DNA from 2 places in the Nonomuraea sp. NPDC048916 genome. Region 1 is predicted to be linked to the other one. Evidence: riboswitches for the same ligand, from Rfam matches in the RefSeq annotation. Region 1 holds a riboswitch; the other holds the start of a gene.
What was found. A riboswitch is a leader RNA that binds a small molecule or an ion and turns the genes downstream of it on or off. The one in region 1 is predicted to bind cyclic di-AMP.

Region 1 (4,871 bases):
CACGGCGATCGCGGCGAGCAAAGGCCCGGCGAACGGCAGGAAGTAGAGGAGGTAGCCGCCCCACGTCGCGCCGGCCCGCTTGAGCGCGACGTCGTTGGGAATGCCCTCCAGCGGCACCGGCCCACCGACCTGGGCGATCTTGATACCCATGACCATCTTGCCGAGCGTCTGCCCCTTGGCCTTCGTCAGGAAGAACTCGTAGGCGACATAGACCCCGGTGAGGATGATGGCCATCACGAGACCGAACACGAACGGGCCCATAAAGCCCGTCGTCTGCCCGGTCGTCCAGTCGACCCTGGCGAGGAGGAGAGCTGTCAGGATCAACGACAGCACGGTCATGATCACACCGAAGATGACACCGTCGATCAGCCTCGCCACCAGCCGCTGCCACCACTCCGCGAGCGGAGCCGGGGCGCCGGGCGGCTGCACGCCCACCGGCTGGCCGTAGCCGGGCTGGCCGTAACCGGGCTGACCGTAGCCCGGCTGGCCGTAGCCGGGCTGCCCGTAGGCCGGCTGCTGCGGCTGGCCGTACTGCTGGCCATAGCCGGGCTGCTGGCCGTAGCCCTGCTGGGGCTGCGCGTAGCCGGGCTGGCCTCCGTACTGCTGGCCGTACTCCGGCTGGGAGCCGGGCTGCTGACCGTACTGCGGCTGGCCGTAGTCGGGCTGCTGGCCGTACTGCTGGCCGGAGGGCTGCTGCTGGCCGGAGGGCTGCTGCTGGCCGTAGCCCTGCTGGCCCGAAGGCTGCTGCTGGCCGTAACCTGGCTGGCCGTAGTCGGGCTGCTGACCGTACTGCGGTTGCTGGCCATACTGCGGCTGCTGACCGTAGCCGGGCTGGGACTGACCCTGCTGACCGTAGCCAGGCTGCTGACCCTGCTGGCCGTACGGCTGGCCGGGGGGCTGCTGCTGACCGTACTGCGCCTGCTGGCCATAACCGGGCTGCTGCTGGCCGTAGCCGGGCTGCTGCCCCTGCTGCTGGCCATAGCCCTGCTGGCCGTAGTCGGGCTGCTGACCATACTGCGGCTGCTGACCGTAGCCGGGCTGGGACTGGCCCTGCTGGCCGTAACCCTGCTGGCCGTACTGCGGCTGCTGGCCGTAACCGGGCTGGGGCTGCTGGCCGTAGTCGTCGGCACGGTAGCCCACGACCGTCACATCGGGGTCGGGCTCACCATGGGGGCGACCCTGGTACTGCTGTCCGTATTCAGGAGACCCGGCATTCTCGCCGGAATCGTCCTGAGGATACGGCGGCTGTCCTGTGCTCACCGTGTCACCTCGCTTCGAGTGCGCATGTGGCACGTGTCAGGACACATGCCTGTGCTGCACAACGTATCGACATAGGTATCAACAATCACCTTTCGTCTTTGTCAAGATCCGTGTCACCCGATGTCAAGTGGAGCAGCATACGGGTGTTGCCCAGGGTGTTCGGCTTGACATGTTCGAGATCAAGGAACTCCGCCACACCCTCGTCGTACGAGGCCAGGAGTTCGGCATAGACCTCGGGGGAGACAGGCGTGCCCTGGATGGGACGGAATCCGTGCCTGCCGAAGAAGTCGACTTCGAATGTGAGGCAGAAGACCCGATGCAGGCCCAACTCCGTCGCCGTGCCGAGCAGCGCGGAGACGATTCGGTGACCGATCCCGAGGCCGCGGAATTCGGGATCCACCGCGACCGTGCGGATCTCGGCGAGGTCCTCCCAGAGCACGTGCAGCGCTCCGCAGCCGACGACCTCCCCCGACCGCTCGGCCACCCAGAACTCCTGGACGTCCTCGTACAACGTGACCGTGGCCTTCCGCAGCAGGCGGGGCCCGGCCCCGGCATAGGTGGCGACCAGGCGCCCGATGGTCCTGACATCGGTGGTGCGGGCACGGCGTACGAGGATCCCGGTGTCCTGGACCGTCACTTCGGTGGCCTGTTCCATGGCTCTCCAGAGTACAGATCGCATTACGGCTCGCCCGTAAATCTCCCGTCTTACCCCTCTCCGACATGTCACCCCCAGGAGGACAAGGCCAGCCCAAACTAGGGCAAACAGGACATAAAATCAGTCAGGGGCGGCCGGGCACGACATCACCTTGTGACCCATCGGTAGCTCAACCTCGACCGAGTTGGCAGTTCTGGTTGAGCACCAACCCAAGGTGCACTAATGTCCAGCGACGATGTCACCCACGCGACCCCCGCGTGGAGACGCGCCCAATCCCCGCACGGGGAGCCGGGGACCCGCCGGTGGCGAACGCCACCACCGGGGTGAATCCGAGCGCGACGCTCGGTAGGGCTGCTCCGGCCCGAACCCGTCAGCTAACCCGGTAGGCGTCGACGAGAGGAGTTGGTTGGTGAAGCGCACGCGCGATCGCGGAAGGAAGGCCGCGGGCGAGCACGCCCGCCCTCCGGAACACTCCGGACCCCGCCGGCTCGCCGTCCTCGGTGCGGTGATCAGTGCGCTCGTGTTCGCCGTTCCCGCGGCTCCGGCCGTCGCCGACCCCAAGCCGTCCCTCGAAGACCTGTCCAAGCAGGTCGAGGAGATGCACACGCAGATCGAGACGCTGACCGAGGAATACAACGGCCAGCGGGAGAAGCTCAAGACCGCCCAGAAGTCCGCCGAGGCCGCGAAGAAGACGCTGGCCACCAGCGAGACCGACCTGGCCACCAAGCGTGCCAGGGCCGTCCTGCTGGCCCAGAACGAGTACATGACCGGTGGCCTCGGCCGGGCCATGGCCCTGATCAACTCCGAGGACCCCGAGGGCTTCCTCGACCGCGCCGCCACCACCTTCGCCCTGGAGCATGAGCAGGGCGAGGAGGTCAACCAGGTCACCTGGGCCAGGGCGACGGCCGAACGGGCCAGAGACAGCGCCAAGGCCCGCATCGACGAGGTGCAGAAGATCGTCGCCGACGTCGACACCAAGCGTGACAAGATCGTGAAGCTGGTCGCCAAGGTCGAGAGCAACCTGTTCAGCCGCGCGCTGGGCGAGGCCGGGCGTCCCGGCACCCGCGCCGTGCGGGTCAGCCTGCCGATCGCGGGCAGCGGCAAGGCCGCCGAGGCCGCGAGGTGGGCGCTCACGCAGCAGCTCAAGCCCTACGTCTGGGGCGCCGAGGGGCCGAGCAGCTACGACTGCTCCGGCCTGGTCATGGCCGCCTACCAGCAGGTGGGCATCTCGCTGCCGCACTACACCGGCAGCCAGTGGACCGCCGGCAGGCACATCTCCAAGGAGGAGCTGCGGCCGGGCGACCTGGTGTTCTTCTACACCGACCTGCACCACGTCGGCATCTACCTCGGCGGCGGCATGATGGTCCACGCGCCCCGGACGGGTGACGTCGTGCGCATCGCGTCGATCGCCCGGCGGCCGTTCGCCGGTGCCGTGCGCATCGCCGACTGAGCGGCGGCGTCACCGGGTCGGTCGCCGGAAATCGCTAGATCAGCTGGCGCCGCGCCGCCCAGGCCACGGCCTCGATCGCCGTGGCGACCCCGATGCGGTCACAGATCCCCCGCAGCCTGCGGCGGACCGTGCGGCCGCTGATATCCAGGCGTCTGCCGACCCGATCGACCGTGACTCCCTTGGCAAGCTCCGCCAGCAACGCTAAGTCGGCATGGCTCAGCTCAACACCCTCGGTGAGCACATCCATCGGGAGCCCTCCCCCCAACAGCGATTCTCCCCGAAACACCCTGCTCGTCCCGCAGACGGTAAACGCATATCTGAAAGGCCGTCAAGCGCGACAATGCCTGCGCTTGACGACACACGTTGACATGATCCCTTATATATGAAGTACTCGTGATATGTCGTCACACTTCGGAGCGCGATGAGCGATCACAGTGATCCTTACAGCTCGTCGTTGAGCGCCACCGACGTGCTGGGTTTCGATCCGTTCGATCCGGATTTTGTGCGCGATCCATACTCGTGCTACCGCGAAATGCGGCAGGAGGGCGCGCTGCTCCGCACCCGTGGCGGGCTTCTGGTGGCGACCACGTACGAGCACTGTTCGACGCTGTTGCGCGACCCCGCCTTCGGACACGACACCACCCCGTTCAGGACGGGCAGTCCGGACCAGCCCGTGCCGTCGTTCCTGCGCATGGACCCGCCCGACCACACACGCCTTCGCGGGCTGGTCAGCAGGGCCTTCACCCCGCGCATGGTGGAACGGCTGCGCCCGCGGGTCGAGGCGATCACCGCGGGGCTCCTCGCCGCGCTGCCCGAGGAGGGCGACCTGGTCTCCGGGTTCGCCTATCCGCTGCCGGTCATGGTGATCACCGAGATGCTCGGCGTGCCCGCCGAGGACCACGAGCGCTTCCAGGGCTGGAGCGAGGCGCTGGCCCGCGGCCTCGACCCGCTGCTGTCCACCGAGCTGATGTCGGAGAGCGAACGCGCCCGGCTGGAGTTCGGCGACTACTTCAGGGGCCTGGTCGAGCAACGGCGCAGCCGTCCGGGCGACGACCTGCTCAGCGCGCTCGCGCGGGTCGAGGAGCTGACCGAGGCCGAGCTGATCGCCACCTGTGTTCTGCTACTCGTCGCCGGTCACGAGACGACTGTCAACCTCATCGCCAACGGCGTGCTCACCCTGCTGAGGCACGGCGCGCTGCCCCTGGCCGCCGAACGGCCCCGGCAGGTCGTCGAAGAGGTGCTGAGGTACGACCCGCCGGTCCAGCTGACGCTCAGGTCCGCGCTGCGGGACACCGAGCTGGGCGGGACACCGACGCCGACGGGCACCCCCGTGCTCGCGCTGATCGGCGCCGCCAACCGGGATCCCGCCGAATACGCGGACCCGGACCGGTTCGACCCGTTGCGCGCTCCGGGCAGGCACCTGGCCTTCGGGCTCGGCATCCACTTCTGCCTCGGGGCGACGCTGGCCCGGCTGGAGGGCGAGATCGCGCTGCGCGCCCTGGCCCA
Region 2 (4,871 bases), on a different contig from region 1:
CCGGTGGATCTAGGAGCAGGCCTCGGCGCGGTCGAGCAGCAGCCTGCGCTCGCGCTCGTTGCGCGTCAGCGAGGCCGCCCGCTCGAACTCCGCGCGCGCCTCGGCCCGGCGGCCCAGCCGGGCCAGCAGGTCACCGCGCACGCTCGGCAGCAGGTGGTAGCCCTTGAGCGACGGCTCGTCGACGATCTGGTCGACCAGCTCCAGGCCGGCCGCCGGGCCGTAGGCCATGGCGAGCGCGACGGCCCGGTTGAGCTCCACGACGGGTGACCGCGCGAGCCGGGCCAGCTCGTCGTACAGCGCCGTGATGCGCGCCCAGTCGGTCTCCTCGGGAGTGAGCGCCCTGGCGTGGCAGGCCGCGATGGCCGCCTGCAGGGTGTAGGGGCCGCGTGCGCCGGCGAGCTCCTCGGCGCGTTCGAGGGCGGCCAGCCCGCGGCCGATGAGCAGGCGGTCCCAGCGTGCGCGGTTCTGCTCCATCAGCAGGATCGGCTCACCGGACGGCCCCACCCGGGCCCGCGCCCGCGACGCCTGGATCTCCATCAGGGCGACCAGCCCGTGCACCTCGGCCTGCCGGGGCATCAGCCCGGCCAGCACCCGCCCCAGCCGCAGCGCGTCGTCGCACAGCGCCGGCCGCATCCAGTCGTCGCCCGCGGTGGCCGAATAGCCCTCGTTGAAGATGAGATAGATCACCTCCAGCGCCGAGGAGAGCCGCCCCGCGAGCTCCTCGCCCTGCGGCACCTCGAACGGGACCCGCCGGGCGGCCAGTGTCCGCTTGGCCCGCACGATCCGCTGCGCCACGGTCGGCTCCGGCACCAGGAAAGCCCGGGCGATCTCGTCGGTCGTCAGCCCGCCGAGCACCCGCAGCGTCATCGCCACCCGCGCCTCGGTCGACAGCACCGGATGGCAGGCCGTGAACACCAGCCGGAGCAGGTCGTCCTCGATCTCGTCGACGTCGGGGAGCTCGTCGTCCCCGTCGAGGTCGCGGCCCAGCTCGGCCAGCTTGCGCTCGTAGCGCTCCTGGCGGCGCAGCAGGTCGACGGCGCGCCGCTTGGACACGGCCATGAGCCAGGCGCCCGGGTTGCGGGGCACCCCCGACTCCGGCCACTGCTCCAGCGCCGCGACCAGCGCGTCCTGTGCGAGCTCCTCGGCCAGGCCGACGTCGCGCACCATCCGGGCCAGCCCGGCGATGAGCCGGGCCGCCTCGATCCGCCACACCGCCTCGATCGCCTGGTGCGTCTCGGAAGCCTTCACCGGCCCATGAGACCAGCCAGGGCGCCCCACCCGCAAACCGGCTCCGGCGCGTAGACCGGCTCCGGCCCGCAAACCAGGCCCTCGCAAACCAGGCCCGTCCGCAAATCAGGCCCGTCCGCAAATCAGGCCCGTCCGCAAATCAGGCCCGTTCCCCGGGCCGGGCCTGGGGTCAGGCGGGGTCGCGGTCCTCCAGCGACTCGCGCAGGGCCCGCTCGCGCTCGGCGGTCTCCGGCGACATGGACTCCGGTGGCATGTCGGTCGGGTCGAAGACCTGCCACACGTGCAGGCCGATGCCGTCGTGGTCGCAGGGCACCGGGAGCCGCATCGCCCACTCGAGCGCCTCTTCGCGCGACTTGACCTGGATCAGCCAGAATCCGGCGATGAGCTCCTTGGCCTCGGTGAAGGGCCCGTCGAGCACGGTCGCCTTGCCTGACTTGTAGGCGATGCGGGCCCCGTGCGAGCTCGGGTAGAGCCCCTCGGCCGCCAGCAACACCCCCGCCTTGACCAGCGACTCGTTGTACTCCATCATCGCGTCGACCAGTTCCTGGCTGGGCATGACGCCGGCCTCGGTCTCCTCGTTGCCCGCACCTACGATCATGAACTTCACGGCGCCGGCTCCTTCCGCGTTCGTTGCCGGGTCCCGGCCGGACCCCGCGCTCACCAACGCGTCGAACCCCGCAGGCGCGAATCGACGCGTTCAGTGGATTGTTTCGGAAAAGTGGCGAGCGCGCGCCCGAGGGGGAGTGGGGCACGCGCTCGCTGGAGGGGGACGTGTGTGTGATCGGGGGAGGGAGGTGAGGGGATCAGCTCGTGTACTGCGGGTAGCCGTAGCCGACGACCTGCCACGTGGGCCGGACCCGCTCCTCGACCTTGCCGTTGCCGGTGTTGCCCTCGATCGTGGTCAGGGTGCCGTTGCCGTTGTCCTTGACGACGAAGCCGACGTGGTCAATGGAGCTCAGGCTCTTTCCGCCGTTCCAGGCGAAGAAGACGACGGCGCCGGGCTTGGGGGTGGTGCCCCAGCGGCCGTTGTCGGCGAACCACTGGGCGTGCGTCACGGTGTAGGCGTCCCAGCCGATCTGGGAGCGGGCGCCGGCGTTCTCCCCGACCCAGGAGACGAACATCGCGCACCAGGCGGCGTTGAGGTAGGCCGCCCTGTTGCCGCCGTCACGGGCGATCGTCTCGGCGGCGCGCTGCGAGGCGGCGTACCACTTCTGGAACTTGGTGCCTCCGCCGTAGGCGTTCTCCGAGGTGCCGATCTGGGCTCTGGCCAGGGCGAGGACCTGCTCGGCCGTCACGCTGACCGCACTGGTCTCGGCCTGGGTCTCCGTGGCCGAACCCGCGTGCTGGTGGGAGTCCGCGGCGGCGGGGGCGACGGCGCCGAAGACCGCGGTGGCGGCGAGGGTGACGCCCAGGGCGGCGCGGACGGCTAGGTGCCTGGTGGCATGGGAAAGACGATGCGTGGCCATCGGGTGGGGTGACTCCTTGCTTCCATACCGCTTACCGGGTTAGCTGACGGGTTCGGACGTGGAAGCTGCCCTACGGCACGATGTGCCGATTCACCCCAATGGGACCTGGGTCCCCGGTTCCGCGTGATGCGGATTCAGCGGTCGCAGGTAGATCCTGCGATGTTCTCTGCGATGGGCCGGCAACGAACGGACAAACCGGACGTATGCCGCGAATGCCCCATAAGGTAATACAAGGGGCAAGGGGATTACAAGAGGGTAACTGGTTCGGTTAACAAAGTTGTTTCCACGCGTCCGCGAGGTGCCCCATCGGCGTCCGCGAGCTCGTACCGGCTCGATCGACGGGTCGCTGAGCGCGATCCGCCGCGGCGCCCAGGACGGCGCCTCGATGTCCGCCCGCATCCCGGTGCCCACCGCGTAGGCGCTGTTGGGCAGGGCTCCCAGGAGCGAGACGTCCGCCGGCGCCCGCTTCCCGTCCGGGTAGAGCGGCGCTCCCGCCGCCGAGTTCCGGCGCCCAGAGCCGATGCAGCGGGTCGTACGGTAAAGCGAAGTCAAAGCCGGCGTGAACGGAGCGAATGTCGCCGAAGCGCGGGCCGGCCGCACCACCCGCTCGGCGTCGGCGAGCGCAGCGGCCAGGGCTTCTCGCACAGCACCGCCTTGCCCGCCGCGATCACGGCCTCGGCCACCTCCACGTGCTTGCCGTGCGGGGGTGGCCGCGGGGAAAGATCATCCTTTACGCCTGGTTGAAGGTGTCCGGGTCGGGTCCGAGCCGCTTTCCGATGTTCATCGCCCCGATGGCCGCGATGTCCTCATGGTCGAGGATGAAGTTGAAAATGCCGAGGTTTTCCTTGATCCGCGACGGCGTGACCGACTTGGGGATCGCCACGTTGCCCAGCTGGATGTGCCAGCGGAGCACGATCTGCGCGGGAGTCCGGTTGTGCTTCTCCGACAGCACCGCCAGCGCCCGGTCCTCCAGCAGCCCCCGGCCCTGCCCGAGCGGGCTCCACGCCTCGGTGAGGATGCCGTTGGCCTCGTGGAACGCCCGGAGCTCGCGCTGCTGGAAGTAGGGGTGGAGCTCGATCTGGTTGATCGACGGCGCGATGTCGGCCTCGTCCAGCAGCCTCGTGAGCGTCTTCACGGTGAAGTTGGACACGCCGATGGCCTTGGCCCGGCCGTCACGGTAGATCTTCTCCAGCCCCCGCCAGGCCCGCAGGTAGGTGTCGCGCGCCGGCATCGGCCAGTGGATGAGGTAGAGGTCGACGTAGTCGAGCCCGAGCCGGGCCAGGCTCTCCTCGAACGCCTCCTCGGCCCGCTCGTGGTCGGTGTTCCACAGCTTGGTGGTGATGAACAACTTGGCGCGCGGGATGCCCGAGGCGTGTACGGCCCGGCCCACGCCCGCCTCGTTCCGGTAAAGCGTCGCGGTGTCGATATGCCGGTAGCCGACCTCCAGCGCGGTCTTCACCGACTGTTCGGCCGCGTCGTCGGGCACCCGCCAGACGCCGAACCCGATCTGCGGGATCTGGACGCCGTCACTGTTGAGCAAGAGCGAATTCATACCCTCCATTGTTCACGCGGCGTTCCTCACCGCTTCAGGCGGCCGGGCTAGCTTGAAGCGGTCATGCACGGGCCATCACCCGGCGGGGAGAACAGACTGGGAGACAGCGTGCGAGATCGGGCGTCGGCCTGGGTGGAGTCCCCGCTCCAGATGCTGTGCGCCGTCGAGGCCCACCACGCCGGGCTGCTCGGCCCCGCCACGGTCATCGTGCCGAGGGCGAGGCTGCGCCCGCTCAGGGCCACCCGCGCCGAGCTGTGCCGCCTCCCTCTGCCCGAGGGACTGGAACTGGCCGAGCCGCGCGAGCGCATGCCCCGCCGGCCGCACGCCGTCGGCGACGCCTTCTCCGGCAGGACGCAGCTGCGCTGGCTCACTTCCCGTCCCGGCCCTCTCGTGGTCGTCGACGACGGGCTGGCCACGCTCCGGCTGCTCGAACTCCTCGCGGCGGGGCCGTACCGGCCGCTGCTGCGGGCCCGCGCCCACCCCGGAACGCTGCGCACGGCGCTCGGGCTGGCCGCCGCCGTCCGGCTGCGCGCGAGCCGCCCCACCGTCTTCACCGCGCTGCCGGTGCCCGCCGGCCTGGTGGAGGGCGTCCGCCGGGCGGGCGT

Region 2: it holds a riboswitch for cyclic di-AMP, as region 1 does, so the genes downstream of both, AB0C16_RS19480 (CHAP domain-containing protein) here and AB0C16_RS26685 (NlpC/P60 family protein) in region 1, are expected to answer to the same signal.

Annotation. Positions count from the first base shown of each region.
Region 1 covers NZ_JBEZFS010000026.1:71,719-76,589, reverse strand. The annotation lists gene AB0C16_RS26695 (RDD family protein) at 1-1,260, opposite strand, end outside; gene AB0C16_RS26690 (amino-acid N-acetyltransferase) at 1,346-1,915, opposite strand; cyclic di-AMP (ydaO/yuaA leader) riboswitch at 2,172-2,319, shown strand; gene AB0C16_RS26685 (NlpC/P60 family protein) at 2,325-3,365, shown strand; gene AB0C16_RS26680 (LuxR C-terminal-related transcriptional regulator) at 3,400-3,612, opposite strand; gene AB0C16_RS26675 (cytochrome P450) at 3,787-4,871, shown strand, end outside.
Region 2 covers NZ_JBEZFS010000016.1:140,456-145,326, reverse strand. The annotation lists gene AB0C16_RS19490 (RNA polymerase sigma factor) at 10-1,248, opposite strand; gene AB0C16_RS19485 (YciI family protein) at 1,418-1,846, opposite strand; gene AB0C16_RS19480 (CHAP domain-containing protein) at 2,052-2,714, opposite strand; cyclic di-AMP (ydaO/yuaA leader) riboswitch at 2,728-2,864, opposite strand; gene AB0C16_RS19475 (aldo/keto reductase) at 3,445-4,266, opposite strand; gene AB0C16_RS19470 (hypothetical protein) at 4,375-4,871, shown strand, end outside.